4 regions of the Novosphingobium sp. PhB55 genome follow, and region 3 is predicted to be linked to each of the others. Evidence: riboswitches for the same ligand, from Rfam matches in the RefSeq annotation. Region 3 holds a riboswitch; each other region holds the start of a gene.
The links. A riboswitch is a leader RNA that binds a small molecule or an ion and turns the genes downstream of it on or off. The one in region 3 is predicted to bind cobalamin.

Region 1: another riboswitch for cobalamin. It lies ahead of EDF57_RS16575 (TonB-dependent receptor); the one in region 3 lies ahead of EDF57_RS09590 (cobyrinate a,c-diamide synthase).
Region 2: another riboswitch for cobalamin. It lies ahead of EDF57_RS21545 (TonB-dependent siderophore receptor); the one in region 3 lies ahead of EDF57_RS09590 (cobyrinate a,c-diamide synthase).
Region 4: another riboswitch for cobalamin. It lies ahead of EDF57_RS19980 (CbtB-domain containing protein); the one in region 3 lies ahead of EDF57_RS09590 (cobyrinate a,c-diamide synthase).

The regions. Positions count from the first base shown of each region.
Region 1 covers NZ_SODQ01000006.1:268,667-272,055, forward strand. Annotated here, with positions in the region: gene EDF57_RS16575 (TonB-dependent receptor) at 1-1,499, opposite strand, end outside; cobalamin riboswitch at 1,598-1,774, opposite strand; gene EDF57_RS16580 (cell wall hydrolase) at 2,046-3,227, shown strand.
Region 2 covers NZ_SODQ01000009.1:29,480-32,868, reverse strand. Annotated here, with positions in the region: gene EDF57_RS21555 (MFS transporter) at 1-501, opposite strand, end outside; gene EDF57_RS21550 (alpha/beta hydrolase) at 662-895, opposite strand; cobalamin riboswitch at 1,457-1,702, shown strand; gene EDF57_RS21545 (TonB-dependent siderophore receptor) at 1,946-3,389, shown strand, end outside.
Region 3 covers NZ_SODQ01000003.1:441,271-444,659, reverse strand. Annotated here, with positions in the region: gene EDF57_RS09595 (TonB-dependent receptor) at 1-997, opposite strand, end outside; cobalamin riboswitch at 1,171-1,362, opposite strand; cobalamin riboswitch at 1,465-1,689, shown strand; gene EDF57_RS09590 (cobyrinate a,c-diamide synthase) at 1,862-3,184, shown strand; gene paoC (aldehyde oxidoreductase molybdenum-binding subunit PaoC) at 3,174-3,389, opposite strand, start outside.
Region 4 covers NZ_SODQ01000008.1:74,364-77,752, reverse strand. Annotated here, with positions in the region: gene EDF57_RS20000 (hypothetical protein) at 1-81, shown strand, start outside; gene EDF57_RS19995 (DUF6356 family protein) at 107-376, shown strand; gene EDF57_RS19990 (MarR family winged helix-turn-helix transcriptional regulator) at 527-1,003, shown strand; gene EDF57_RS19985 (CbtA family protein) at 1,038-1,802, opposite strand; gene EDF57_RS19980 (CbtB-domain containing protein) at 1,813-2,040, opposite strand; cobalamin riboswitch at 2,076-2,206, opposite strand; gene EDF57_RS19975 (histidine phosphatase family protein) at 2,237-2,818, shown strand; cobalamin riboswitch at 2,850-3,094, shown strand; gene cobW (cobalamin biosynthesis protein CobW) at 3,283-3,389, shown strand, end outside.

The DNA of each region.
Region 1 (3,389 bases), on a different contig from region 3:
AGGTAAGTGGCCGAAAGGCTCATGTCGAAGCCTTCCCAGTCGCTCACCTGCATGCCCAGTTCCACGCCCTTCGCCCGCGCGCGGCCGACGTTGTAGTAGTTGAACGCGGTCAGGTCGTAGTCGATCAGGTTCTTCGTCTTGCGGTCGAAGTAAGTGACCGAGAACGTGCCGTGGCCTTGCGCAAAGGGCTGTTCCACGCCGACATCCCACGACTTCGACGTCTCGGGATCGAGCGCGCGGAAGCCGGAATTGGAATAGAGCTGGTAGAGCGACGGCGCCTTGAAGCCCTCTCCGTAGCTGGCGCGCAGGATCGGCGCTTCCTCGCTGCCGCCGATCACCCAGGCACCGTTGGCCGAGAAGGTGGTCTTGTGGCCGAAGTCCGAATTGTCGTCATAGCGCAGGCCGCCGTTCAGCGTCAGCCCGGTGACGGGGCGCAGGGTCAGCATGCCGAAGTAGCTGTCGATCGAGGTCGAATCCTTCGAGCCGTAATTGTCGGAGAACTTCTGCTTCTCCGTCTCGGCACCGACGAGAATGCTGGCCATGTCGATGGGGGTGTAGGAGACCTGACCCTCGAAACGGTCGGCGCGGCCATTGGTGGTATAGGGACCGAAGACGGCATCGTCCGAGATGCGGCGCGTATCGGTGAGGCCATAGCCCAGGCGCGCGCTGAGGCGGCCGTCCAGCTCCTTGTAGCGCAAGTTGGCATAGCCCACGGTGTCGCGCTTCATGCCCACGTTCAGGGCATCGGCGCCGGTGTTGTCGTAATCGTAATTGGCCTTGGTCCAGTACGTCCCGGCATCGGCGGTAAGACCGCTCACCAGCTCCACTTCGGCGCGGGCGTTGGCGCTCTTGCTCTCGAAGCCGTCCTTCTCCTGGCCGCCGAGGCGCTCGTCGAAAGCGGAGTAGCCGTCGCCCTTGAGCCAGTTGCCGCCCAGCGTCAGGCCCACCGGACCGACCTTGCCCGCCGCCGAGGCGCCGAGCTGCTTCTGGTCGCGCCAGCCGTATTCGGCTTGGCCGCGCGCGGTCCACTGCTCGGTCGGGCGCGCGGTGATGAGGTTGATGACGCCGCCGATCGCGCGGCTGCCCCAGAGCACGCCGGACGATCCGCGCACCACTTCGATGCGGTCGAACTGGCCGACGGTCAGGCTGCCGAAGTCGAAGCCGCCGCCCACGTCGCCGGGATCGTTGATGCGCACGCCGTCGATCAGCACGAGGCTCTGCGCGTTCTCGGCGCCGCGGATGAACACGCTGGCCGGCTGGCCGAAACCGCCCGACTGGGCAAAAGTCACACCCGGCAGGCGGGCCAGGATGTCGGTCGCGGTGACCGCCTGGGTGCGCTCGATATCCTCGCGGGTGATGACCGAGACGGACTGGCCGATCTCGCTGGTGGGGGTTTCGGTGCGCGTCGCGGTGACGACGATACTATCGATTGCGGCTTCATCCGCGAAAGCGGGGGTCGAGACGGCAAGGGCCGTCCCCAGCAGAAACAGGTACTTCACGCGTATTCCTCCAACCTGAACGACTTTGCCGTCCATGGCGGAGACGCGCGCTTTTCCTCATGCGCGTGCTCGCTGCATGCCGGGACACCCCGCCCGGCTGCGGAACGACCGTCAAAGGCAGGTCTCCTGGCTCCCGGATCTTCGCGCCGCCTGCCGCCTTCCCGGTGTGACCCAGTGGCATAGCGTGGCAGGGGCGCTCCCCGGTTACAGTTGCGGGGGCAGCTTCGGACTTGCGCCGAAATTCCCACCAGGGTTCCTTTTCACGAAACCCGGGGCCCGGCTCCGGGCCACCCATGACGTCGCGAGTGCCGATACTGGGCAGTGGGGGGATTGGCAAGCGGCGCAAAGGGCGGCGCGGCGGTATCGCCGGGGAAGATCGCAAACAAACTCTTAAGCGATTCAGCCTATCGCTGCCCGCTGTACCGCTTCGGGACGCGCCGATTTCCAGGGATGCCGCGCCCGGCAAAGCAGGTTAGGCGCAAGATGCGCGATGACCCGATGGAACGCGAAATCCGCGCTGGCCGACGATGCGCCGAAAGGACCCGAGTGACCGCTGCCGCCCTTCCTGCCTGCACCGAAACCTGGGAGCCGCGCCCGCGCGACTTCCAGGGCCATTTCGTGCGCGGCGGACGCAAGCGGCTGCAACGCAGGCGGCGGCGCTGGACGCTCGGCTCGGCCGCGCTCGTCGCCGTGGCCCTGCCTGCCTTCGCCGCGCCTTCCTTCGCCCCGGCCGAAGCCTGGGACCGCCTCACCGCCTCCGGGACGGAAACCGGCGGCGCCCCCGTTCTGCCCATGCCGTTCGAGCAGGCCGGCGCCAGCTTCCCCGGCTCTGCCTATTATTATCTCGAAGCCGAACAGCCCGTGCTCAAGATAGGCGAAGGCATCCATTCCGACGCGGATGACGGAACCGGCGGCCCCGGCCCGGTCGCCCGCGCCCTGCGGATCGACAATTCCGGGGTGGACCGCAGCCGCGCGCTCCAGTGCCTGACGGCGGCGATCTATTACGAAGCCGCCAGCGAGCCCGACGGCGGCCAGCGCGCCGTGGCCCAGGTCGTGCTCAACCGCGTGGCCCATCCGGCCTATCCCAAGACCGTCTGCGGCGTCGTCTATCAGGGTTCGGAGCGGCCGACCGGCTGCCAGTTCTCCTTCGCCTGCGACGGATCGCTGGCCCGCGCGCCGCAGCGCTTCTTCTGGCAGCGTGCCGAATCCGTCGCCCGCGCCGCGCTGTCCGGCGAAGTCTATACGCCGATCGGGCTGGCGACGCATTATCACACGATCCAGGTCAATCCCTACTGGGCCCCGAGCCTGCACTATCTGACCACGATCGGCGCCCATCGCTTCTATGCCTTCAACGGCGCCGCGGGCCGCCCTGCCGCGTTCCGCTTCGCCTATTTCGGCGGCGAGCCGCTGGCCGCCCCGCATCGCCGCGACGAGTCCGCCGCCTCGGCCCTCGCCACCGCCGCGCTGGACCCGCTGGCCGTGCAGCGCAGCTTCGGCACCGCCGAGGCGCTCCGCCCCGGGCAGGCCGCTGCGCCTTCGCCCGCCATGCCCTCCGCCACCCCTTCCACGGGTGCGGAGCGCGCGCCCGTCTATGCCAGCGACGTGCGGGAACGCGGGGGCGAGTCGCTCTACAAGGCCAGCAACTTGCCCGAGACCCAGGGCGTGCGCCCGGAATATGCCAATTCGGGCAAGTGGATCGCCCAGCCGCGTCAGGAGCAGGCCCGCTGACGGCAAGTTGGCGCCTTTAGCGATCCGGCGCTTTCATCAATTCGGCACGGGAACGACTGCAAGGTTTCAGCAACCATAGCCCCACACCAAGACTTAGCGGCTTCATCCTATAATACCGGGAGAGACGCCAAGCCCCCGAGCGTTTCCAACAAGAGGTTCGCT
Region 2 (3,389 bases), on a different contig from region 3:
CTGCCATATCAGCGCCAGCGCCGCGAGCGGAACAAGACAGAAAAATGCGCCGCGCCAGCCCACGACAGAGCCGAGCAAACTGCCCATCGGCGCCGCCACGGCCGTCGCCAATGCACTGCCGCCCTGAAGCGTCGCGATGGCCCGTGGAAGAAACGCTCCATTCGAGATGCGCATGAGCACTGCCGTCGACATAGACCAGCAACCGCCGATTGCGATTCCGAGAACGGCCCGCCCGGCCAGCAGCACCGGATAGCTCGGGGCGAAGGCGACGATGGCGCCGGATACGATCATAAGCCCCGTCAACCACAGGATCACAAGCTTGCGATCGAGCTTGCGCGTGAGCGACGATATCGAAAGGCTGGTCAGAACAGCGAACAGACCGGACGCGGCAATGGCCTGTCCGGCCTGCCCTTCGCTGACGATCATGTCGCGCGCCATCGGGGTAAGGAGGCTGACCGGAAGAAACTCCGACGACACCAGCACGAATGCACACAGTGTCATTGCCAGAACTGCACTCCATGGTGCAGCGCCGGGCCCCGCGTCATCCGCGGTCGTGGTTATCGAAACATGCATGCTTTTACCTTGAATGCGCGGATCTGTTGCTGCGTGCCATGTCGATGCTCGGCAGCACGGCAGAGGCACCGCTCGCTGGGGCGCCTGATCAATTGGTGACGAAGCCCTGCTCCGCCATCCTGGTGGCATAGAGGTTCGCGCTCTGCTCCTTCACCGCGCCCATTGGATGGCCGACGACAAGGGCGCCGTGGCGGCGGCCTCGATCCAGATCGTCGGCCATGAAGAAATTGCCGGCGACGGTCATGCCGTATTGGTTTCTGAAGGTGACTTTCTCGATCGTGACGCGGTCACTCACGTAGAAATTATCTGTGCCGTTGGACATGTCTTGTGCCTCCGCGAATGGGATGGTGATGGGAAGGAAGCCAGGTGCAGCTGCGCCGGCAGAGAGTTGAAGAATGGAGCGCCGGGTGGTTCCTGAAGACGCCTAGGCCTGGTGCCAGACCTGGTGTCCGAACCGCTCATGTCTGGGCATGGGATGTCTCCATTGGGAAGCGAGCCCTTCGACCGTGAGCTTTGTCTTTGAGAAGGCCATTGGCTTCAGGCGCCATGCGCCTGGTAGGCAGCGCGCCAATTTGCGCATCGAGGCGGCGTAAGGCCGGTGGGCATGGCAACGAAAACGTCATGGCCACCATCTAGGCGCGGGCGCCATCATCCATTAGCCTGAAAGATGAACATGCAGCACTGAGTGAAATTCAATAATGCAACGTGAGACCATGTCTGAAGCGCTGCGCTATCGCGAGCAGTGAGTTGGAAACCCGTCGTTCGCCCAGACGATCATTCCCGAAAGCATCGCCGCCGACGGATACCGACATTCCAGGCAGCGTTATGCTATTGCGAATTGAGATCATCACAGATATCGCCAACCGCGCCTGGGCGCTTCAGCTCCCGGGCTGATCGCGTCGGTGCCTTGAAAAAGGCTTAAAAGGGAACACGGTGAAAGGGCTCTGCGCCTTTGAATCCGAGGCTGTCCCTGCAACTGTGAGCGGCGAGCGCGATGCACATGTGCGGACGGGAAATGCCCGAGCCGCCAGCCACTGGGCCGGACGCTAAATCCTGCGAGGCCTGGGAAGGCCGTGCATCAAGCTATGACCCGCAAGCCAGGAGACCTGCCGTCGCACCGGTCGCTCTTGCCTGACCCAGGGGATGGTCTTGGCACGGTCAGTTTTCTCCGTCTGAGCGACGAGAATGCGGCGGAGGCCGCATCGGTGTCGTGCGTCAGCCGCCTTTTGGGGTGTCCGGCCACCGCGCGCGCCGACCGTTCGCGCGGACGCCTCCTGCCCGGTGTTGCTCGACGCCCCGGGGGATTGCATTGAGACAGAGTACCAAGACCGCGCTGCTTTCAGGAAGCCTCGTACTATCGGCGGTTCCCACGATGGCGGTTGCTGCCGAGACCGAGCCCGCCGACAATACGATCGTCGTCACGGGCAAGACCGGGGCTTACAACGTAACCCGCTCCAGCAGCGCGACGCGCACGGACACGCCCTTACTCGAAGTGCCGCAGTCCGTGACCGTGCTGACGCGGCAGGTGGTCGACGATCTGCAAGCGAACCGTGTCGAGGACGTGCTAGCCTATGCCGGCGGCATCACGCGCGGCAACAACTTCGGGGGCACCGGTCTCACCGACTACAACTTGCGTGGTTTCACAACCTCGGAATACTTCCGCAACGGTTTTCCGATGAACCGCGGCTATCCGCCGGCACCGGACTCCATCGCCGTCGAGCGCGTGGAGGTGCTGCGTGGCCCCGCTGCCCTGCTGTATGGTCGCGGAGATCCGGGCGGCACGTTCAACATCGTTTCGCGCGTACCTGCCGACAGGATGGCCCAGACCGTCAGCGGCCGGATCGACAGCTTCGGCGGTTGGCGCGGAACGGTCGATGCCACCGGTCCCATCGATAGGGCAAGGACCGTGCGCTACCGCCTCGGCGCGGCCGTGGAAGGTGGCGACAGCTTCCGCGATCATGTCCAGTCCGACCGCATCGTGGTTGCGCCGGTCGTCGCCTGGGATGCCTCGCCGGACCTGACGTTCACTCTCAGCAGCGAGTTCGTGCAGGTGAAGACCCCGCTGGACCGCGGCAATCCCGCCTTCAGCAACCAGCTCGACATCGCCATTCCCGCTTCACGGTTCTTCGGCGAGCCGTCCGTCGGCCGGTGGCGCGTGCGCAATGGCCTTGGCAGCATCGTCGCGGGATACAAGCTGGCGCCCGACTGGAAGCTGCGGGCGGGCGCCCAGTATTACAATGGCGAGTTGGGCGGCCCCGGCATCCAGGCCTCCAGTCTGCGCGCAGATGGCCGCACCCTGGTGCGCACTTATAGCGAGCGTACCTTGCGGTGGCGCGATCTGGATGCACAGGTGAACCTGACCGGCCAGTTCGCCACCGGCAGCGTCGAGCACGAAGTGCTGCTGGGCGCCGAGTTCGAGGCCTTCCACTATACCGAGGTCATCCGCAATTCGAGCCCCACGCTGTCGCCCTTCACGCTGGACATCTTCGCGCCGGTCTATGGCTCCGCAATCCCGCGGCTGAACGGTACCTTCACCAGCATCCGCACCCAGACGCGCACATTCGCGGGCTACGCCCAGGACCAGGTGTCATTGCTACCCTGGCTGAAGCTGCTGGTCGGCGGACGACTGGAGCGATACGAGAGCGACAACCTGAATTTGCGCAGCGGGGTCACTTCTGCGTTCAAGCAGACGGTATTTACGCCGCGCCTTGGGACGGTCTTCGTGCTGGCCCCGCAAGTTTCGGTCTACGGCAGCTATGCCCGCTCCAACAAGCCCAATACCGCAGCGGACGTGAACGGCAATGTCATCGCGCCGG
Region 3 (3,389 bases):
CGCTGATCGTATAGGTGCCCTGGTACTCGAAACGGCGCACGCGGCCATGGGCGTCGAACGTCAGTTGGCGGACCTGCCGCGCGGGGTCGAAGTTCTCGCGGTCGGTCCCGGTCTGGAGCACGGCCACGCGGTTCGCCAGCCGGGCGTCCAGCAGCGCGAAGTTCACCCCGGCATAGCCCGACCATTCGCGCGTCCGCCCATAGGCCAGGGAGTCGCCGGAGGTACCGTCGAACGCGTTCCGCGAATCCGACCAGTAGCCGCGCAGATCCAGCGAGATGCCGGGCGCGACGCGGTAAGTCATCGTGCCGCTGGCCGCGCTGCGCCGGTAGCCGTCGTCCTCCGTGCCGTTCGCGCGCGCGGAGATGCCGTCCGTGGCGAAGCGCGAGGCGGCAATGCGCCAGTCGACGGCCTCGGAGGTGCCGCCAAGACCCGCGCGGGCCGAGACGGTGTCATGGGTTCCTGCTTCCACCGCGAAGCTGCCTTCCAGCGGCGCGGCCGCGCGGCGGGTGCGGACGTTGACGACACCGCCGATGGCATCGCTGCCCCAGAGGATCGATTGCGGACCGCGCAGGATCTCGATGCGATCGGCATCGTCGATCAGGAAATTGGCAAAGCCATAGCCTCCCGCCGTCGATGAGGCGTCCGACAGGCGCATCCCATCGATCACCATCACCGTCTGCCCGGCATCGGCACCGCGAATGCGCAGCGACGTGGTGGTGCCGTAACCGCCGTTGCGCGACATGCTGATGCCGGGCGTGCGCAGCAGCACATCGGTCAGCGCGATCGGCTGGGCCGCAACGATCTGCGCCTCGTCGAGCACGGTGACGGTATCGGCCACCCGGTCGGCCGCAACGGGCGTGCGCAGGGCGGTGACCACGATGCGCTCGTCCAGGGGCACCGCATCGGCCTCCTCGGCCAGGGCCGCGAGCGGGTGCAGCGCCCCTGCAAGGGCAAGCGCGAGAGCCAGGGGGCTGGCGGCGGGAATTCGGCAGTTCACGGCATGTCCTTCGCACGAGCATCGACCCGGCCGGGTCGGCACGCATGCGAAAGGCAGGGCCTCTGCCGCCCATGCAGCGGACGACGCCCCCCTCCCGCGCGGCGCGTGCCGGCACGGCAATGGCTGTCGTTGCGCGAGGAATGGCCCCGTTCGCCCGGCTCACCCTGTCCGGTCGAAGAACGACGGCGTCAGGCAGGTCTCCTGGCTCACGGGTCAGTGCCGTTTCGGCCGCCTTCTCAGGGACTTGCATCCCCAATGGCGAATTGGCCGCACGGCTCGCCGCTTACAGTTGCAGGGGCAGCCCGGGCATTCACCCGCGTTCCCTTTTGATCCCCTTGCGGGGAACCTGTCGCTGGAGCGCCCCTATCCCGGTGGGGTGCCGCGTGCAAGAGCCCGGCGCTTGCGCTGGTCATGTCCCGCGCTTGCGCTTGCCTTGTCCGACGCTTGCGCTCCCTGGCGAAGTACCATAGGCCCGCCGGGCCAGGGGTGCCCGCAAGGGCTTAATCGGGAAGTCCGGGCCAGAGGGGTAATCCCGCTGGAATCCGGCACTGCTCCCGCAACTGTAACCGGGGATGCGCCCCGCCAGCACGCCATTGGCACCGCGCGGTGCCGAGAAGGCGGCGGAAGGCGCGCCGATTCCAAGAAATCGGGCCCAGGAAGTCAGGAAACCGGCCCCCAGCCGTCGATCCTTCGCGCGGGCGGGATGTACCGGGCGGACGGGGGCCATGCCCGATGCGGAGCGCTGCTCCCCGCGGACCCGGTCTTTCGCGAGACGACAAGCCGTACTTGCGCCCAGGAGGATCGAACCGTCATGCCGCCCTGCCCCTTCCGCCTTTCGGATACCGCTCCGTCCGGACGATATTCGTGCCTGCCCGCATGACGGCCTGTCCCGCCCTGCTGGTCACCGCGCCCTCGTCGGGACAGGGCAAGACCCTCGTCACCGCCGCGCTGGCCCGCCGCCACCGCCGCGCCGGGCGCAAAGTGCGGGTGTTCAAGTGCGGGCCGGACTTCCTGGACCCGATGGTGCTGGAAAGGGCCAGCGGCGCGCCCGTCCACCAGCTCGACCTGTTCATGTGCGGAGAGCGGGAATGCCGCGCCCTGCTGCACGAGGCCGCGCGGGACGCCGACCTGATCCTTGTCGAAGGGGCGATGGGCCTGTTCGACGGCACCCCCTCCTCCGCCGACATTGCCCGCCTGTTCGGTCTGCCGGTCATGGCGGTGATCGACGGGGCATCGATGGCGCAGACGTTCGGTGCGCTGGTCCACGGCCTTTCCACCTACCGCGCCGACGTGACCCTGGCCGCCGTGCTGGCCAACCGCGTCGGCAGCGCGCGCCATGCCGAACTGCTGGAGCGCGGCATGCCGGACGGCGTGGAATGGCTTGGCACCCTCCGGCGCGATGCCGGGCTCGGCCTGCCCGAACGGCACCTCGGACTGGTGCAGGCCGGGGAGGTGGCGGATATCGAGGCGCGCATAGACCGCGCCGCCGACAGTCTGCCCGAAACCGCGCTCTGGCTGCCCGAGGCGGTGCCCTTCCCCGCCCCGGAAGCCGCCGAAGCGCCGCCTTCCGCGCTGTCAGGCCGCCGCATCGCCATTGCCCGCGACGAGGCATTCGGCTTCATCTATCCCGCCAACCTCGCGTTTCTGGAACGGGCCGGGGCGCGGCTCGCCTTCTTCTCGCCGCTGCGCGATGCCATGCTGCCCCCTTGCGACGGCTTGTGGCTACCCGGGGGCTATCCCGAGCTGCACCTGGACGCTCTTTCCGCCAATCGCCCGATGATCGCGGCGATCCGCGCCCACTTCCAGGCAGGGCGGCCGATCCTGGCCGAATGCGGCGGCATGCTTTACGCCTCCGAGAGGCTCGAAAGCACCGACGGCGCCAGTGCCGCCCTGCTCGGCCTGCTGCCGGCGCGGGCCGTGATGCAAAGGCGGCTGGCAGCGCTGGGCATGCAAGAGATGGAACTGGGCGGTCATGTCGCGCGGGGCCACACGTTCCACTATTCGCGGCTGGAAACGTCCCTTTTGCCCACCGTCAGCGCCGTCACGCCGGACGGGCGGCCGGGCGAACGCCTGTTCCGCCACGGACCGCTCACGGCCAGCTACATGCACTTCTACTTCCCCTCGGCGCCGGAGCTGATCGCCGACCTGCTGACCTGCCAAACCGCCGACCTGGGATTCAGGCGATAGCCGGCAGCTTCGCAAGGTGCTTGTCCAGCGTGAGCGGATAGTCCCGCACGCGCACTCCCGTGGCGTTGTAGACCGCGTTGGCCACGGCCGCGCCGACGCCGCAGAGCCCGAGTTCGCCCACGCCCTTGGCCTTCATCGGCGAGACCTTGTCGTCCGCCTCGTCGAGGAAAACCACGTCCTGGTGCGGAATGTCGGCGTGGACCGG
Region 4 (3,389 bases), on a different contig from region 3:
AAGGTCCTCCTGATTGACGATCAGGCCGATCCGCGAACGCACTGGGTCTTCGGCCATCACCCCTATCCGCCCACCGCGTGATCTAAGGCGGAAAGAGGAAGCCAGGATGTTCAAAGCCCTTTTCATCGAGCACCCGCGAAAAGTAAACGAAAGCTATGGGGAGCACTGGCTGGTCGCCAATCGCTTCGGCCTGCGCATGGTGGTGGCCGGCCTTGGGACCATGCTGCACGGGTTCGTTCCCGGCCTGCTCACCCATGCCGGCAGCGACATGGTTCGCAAGCTTCATGGCGAGATGGCCCGCCGCCAACAGGGGCTGCCCGTGAAGAAGCAGGAACGCGTCGCCGCCAAAACATGGCAACCGGAATACGAAATCTAGGCACGTCGCCGATTTTTGCCGCTCAGGACGATGCCGGAGAACGATCCTGACCGCCGGGGCGGATGAAATCCTTGTAAAATAACGCCGACAACCCCTTCCGGCGCAACATCATCTTGAGCAGGCGGCGGTTCTCACGCTAGGTGGCTATCCATGAGCGACCTCGAGACAATGCCCGGACATCTGATCCGCCGCCTGCAGCAGATTTCCCTTGCGCGCTTTGCCTCGCGCATGGCGGAAGCCGGTCTCGATCTCACATCCGTGCAATATGCGGCGCTGCTCACGCTTCGCGACCATCCCGGACTGGACCAGCAGACCCTCGCCGGCATGATCGCCTACGACCGCGTGACCATTGGCGGCGTCATCGACAGGCTGGTGCAGAAGGGCCTCGTAGACCGGGAAGTCAGTCCTACCGACCGGCGGGCGCGGGTGCTCATGCTCAGCAGTGCCGGACTGGTGACGCTCGATATCGCGGAGCCCTGGGTCGACAAGGTTCAGGACGATCTCGTCGTCCACCTGTCGCGCGACGAGCGCGATGTCTTCTTGAGAGTGCTCCAGAAAGCCACGCAGGCGGGCAACGAGATGAGCCGTGCGCCGCTCCGTCTCGTGGCCAAAGTGCAGAGTTCCTGAACCAGGCAACTCTGCACTCCAACCAATTGAACGATCAGGACTTTGCCTTCTGCAGCACGCGCTCGGCCCAAAGTCCGAAAGCGAGGCCGATCGTCGCCCATAGCACCAGCTGCGTGCCGATGGAGGCCACCCGGAAGTTCCACAGAAGCACGGCCGGGAAGTCCGTGGGAACCTCGTTCACGGCAGGCAGCAGGAACTGCCCCAGCCCCACCAGGCCCAGATAGATCACAAGACCGAGCAGCGTGGCATCGAAACCGCGTCCCGGTCGTGCAAGGGCGCTCCTGATACGCGCTGCCACGACGGCCGCGCCGAGCGACAGCGCGATCATGCCGAAATAGGCGGCAGTGCGCAGGGCCACGGTTTCGTGCTTGCCCACGGCTGGCGGGGTCTGGGGATATTTGATCGCCGGTACCAGCACCACCAGCGCGAAAGTCAGCGCGGCCAGCATGAGTGCGAAGCTGCGCGGGCCAAGATTTCCCATGCGGCCGTAGCCGTAAGCGAAGACGAGCGAGAAGATCCCGCCCACCGCAGCGCCGTACAGCACGAGCGCGGTCACCAGTCCCGCACCTTTCTGCGTATCGCGGCTGACGAGTTCCTCTTCCTGCGGCTCAGCCGGCGTGCCGGTGTGGGGCATGGCCATCCCGGCATGGCCGGGCGGGGCATCATGCGCGGAGTGGCTTTCCTCGTAACCGATCGCCAGATCGATCTGCGGTTCGGCAAAGCCACGCGCAAAAAGCGTGGCAAGAAGCGCGCCCAGAATGCCGGCAAGCATCCCGCGCCAGAGCAAGTCCCTGGTCATGTGCAGCGCCTCAGTGGCAGGGGAAGCCGAGGAGGTGACGCCCGTCGTGGACGAACTCGTGGACGTACATGCCCTGGAACAGGGAGAAGGCGCCCTGCTCGGTGCTGACGAAATAGATGAAGATGACGGCCAGCAGCGTGCCGAGCACGGCCCAGGGCGCGATGTCTTCCAGGGGAATGGTGTTACCGCCCTGCACGGGAATGAAAGCGTCGTCGAAAACTGCGGTGGAAACAGCCATTGTCATGCTCCTTGGCGGGATTGCGCGTCCCCGGAAAACCTGTTGCCAAGAAGGAAGGTCTGGCTCTCGACGGGATGGTTCCCGTGCGATTACAGTGGCGCGACCGCGCCGGATTCTCACCGGCTTCTTCGATACTCGACGCCGCTTCCTTAGGACCGCGCGGGCCGCGGCGTCAACGACCCCACGGAATTTACCCTTGGCGACACCCCTCCTGCTGATCTGCATCGCCGCCACGGCGTCGAGCCGCGAAGGCCGGTTTCCCGAGCCGGCGGAACCGCTGGATGCGGCAGGGCGACGCGATGCCGCCTTGGCCAGGTTGCCCCAACGCTACCACGCCGCGCTGCAGGCCAGCCCCGCCCGCGCCGCTGCCGAGACCGCCTCGGCGATGGGGCTCACGGCCAGAACCGAACCGGCGCTTGCCGATATCGATCATGGCGAGTGGCAAGGCTTGTCCTTCGCGCAGATCGAGGCGAGCGATCCCGGACAGCTCGGCCGGTGGCTGGCCGAACCCGCGCAAGGCGCGCCTGCGGGTGAAACACTGGAGCAGGTTCGCACGCGGGTCGGTGCATGGATGGACCGCGTTGCCGGCGCCGACGCGCCGACCTGCGCCATCACGCACCCGATGACGATCCGCGCCGCCCTCTCCCATGCGCTGGATCTGCCGCTGCGCGCAGCGCTCGCCATCGATGTGGCGCCGCTCTCCTGCACCGTTCTTTCCTTCAACCGGAGTTGGCGATTGCAGTCTCTGGGTCTTGCGGTGCGGGGCGTCCCCGGCTAATCGCCTCCGGGTTCGGGATGCCTTCTGGCGGCCCGACGAAGATCGCGCCGGTGCCCCGCAAGGGGCTTAATACGGGAACGCGGTAAGGTCGGTTCGCCGTCCCGATCCGCGGCTGTCCCTGCAACTGTAAGCGGCGAGCGCGATGCACATTCGCGGCGGGGCAAGCCCCCCACCGCAGCCACTGGGCCGGACGCTAAGTCATGCGAGGCCTGGGAAGGCCGTGCATCGCGCGATGACCCGTGAGCCAGGAAACCTGCCGGCGTCGATGTCGCTCTTGCCCGGGTCCAGGGAATGGCCAAGGCACGGTAACTCTTCCGTCTGAGCGACGTGATGCATGCGGCCGGGGCCGCAGCGGCATATCGCGTCGGGCGCCCGTGCGCCGGTCCGTCGCGGCGTGCCGCCATCGTCGCGACCGCGACGGGACGCCCCGCCGTTTCAGGTCGCTGGCGCGCGGGAGACGAGATATGAGCAAAGTTCCCACCACCGTCATCACCGGCTTCCTCGGCGCCGGCAAGACCACGCTGATCCGCCATCTGCTCCAGAACGCCAAGGGCCGCCGCCTCGCGCTCAT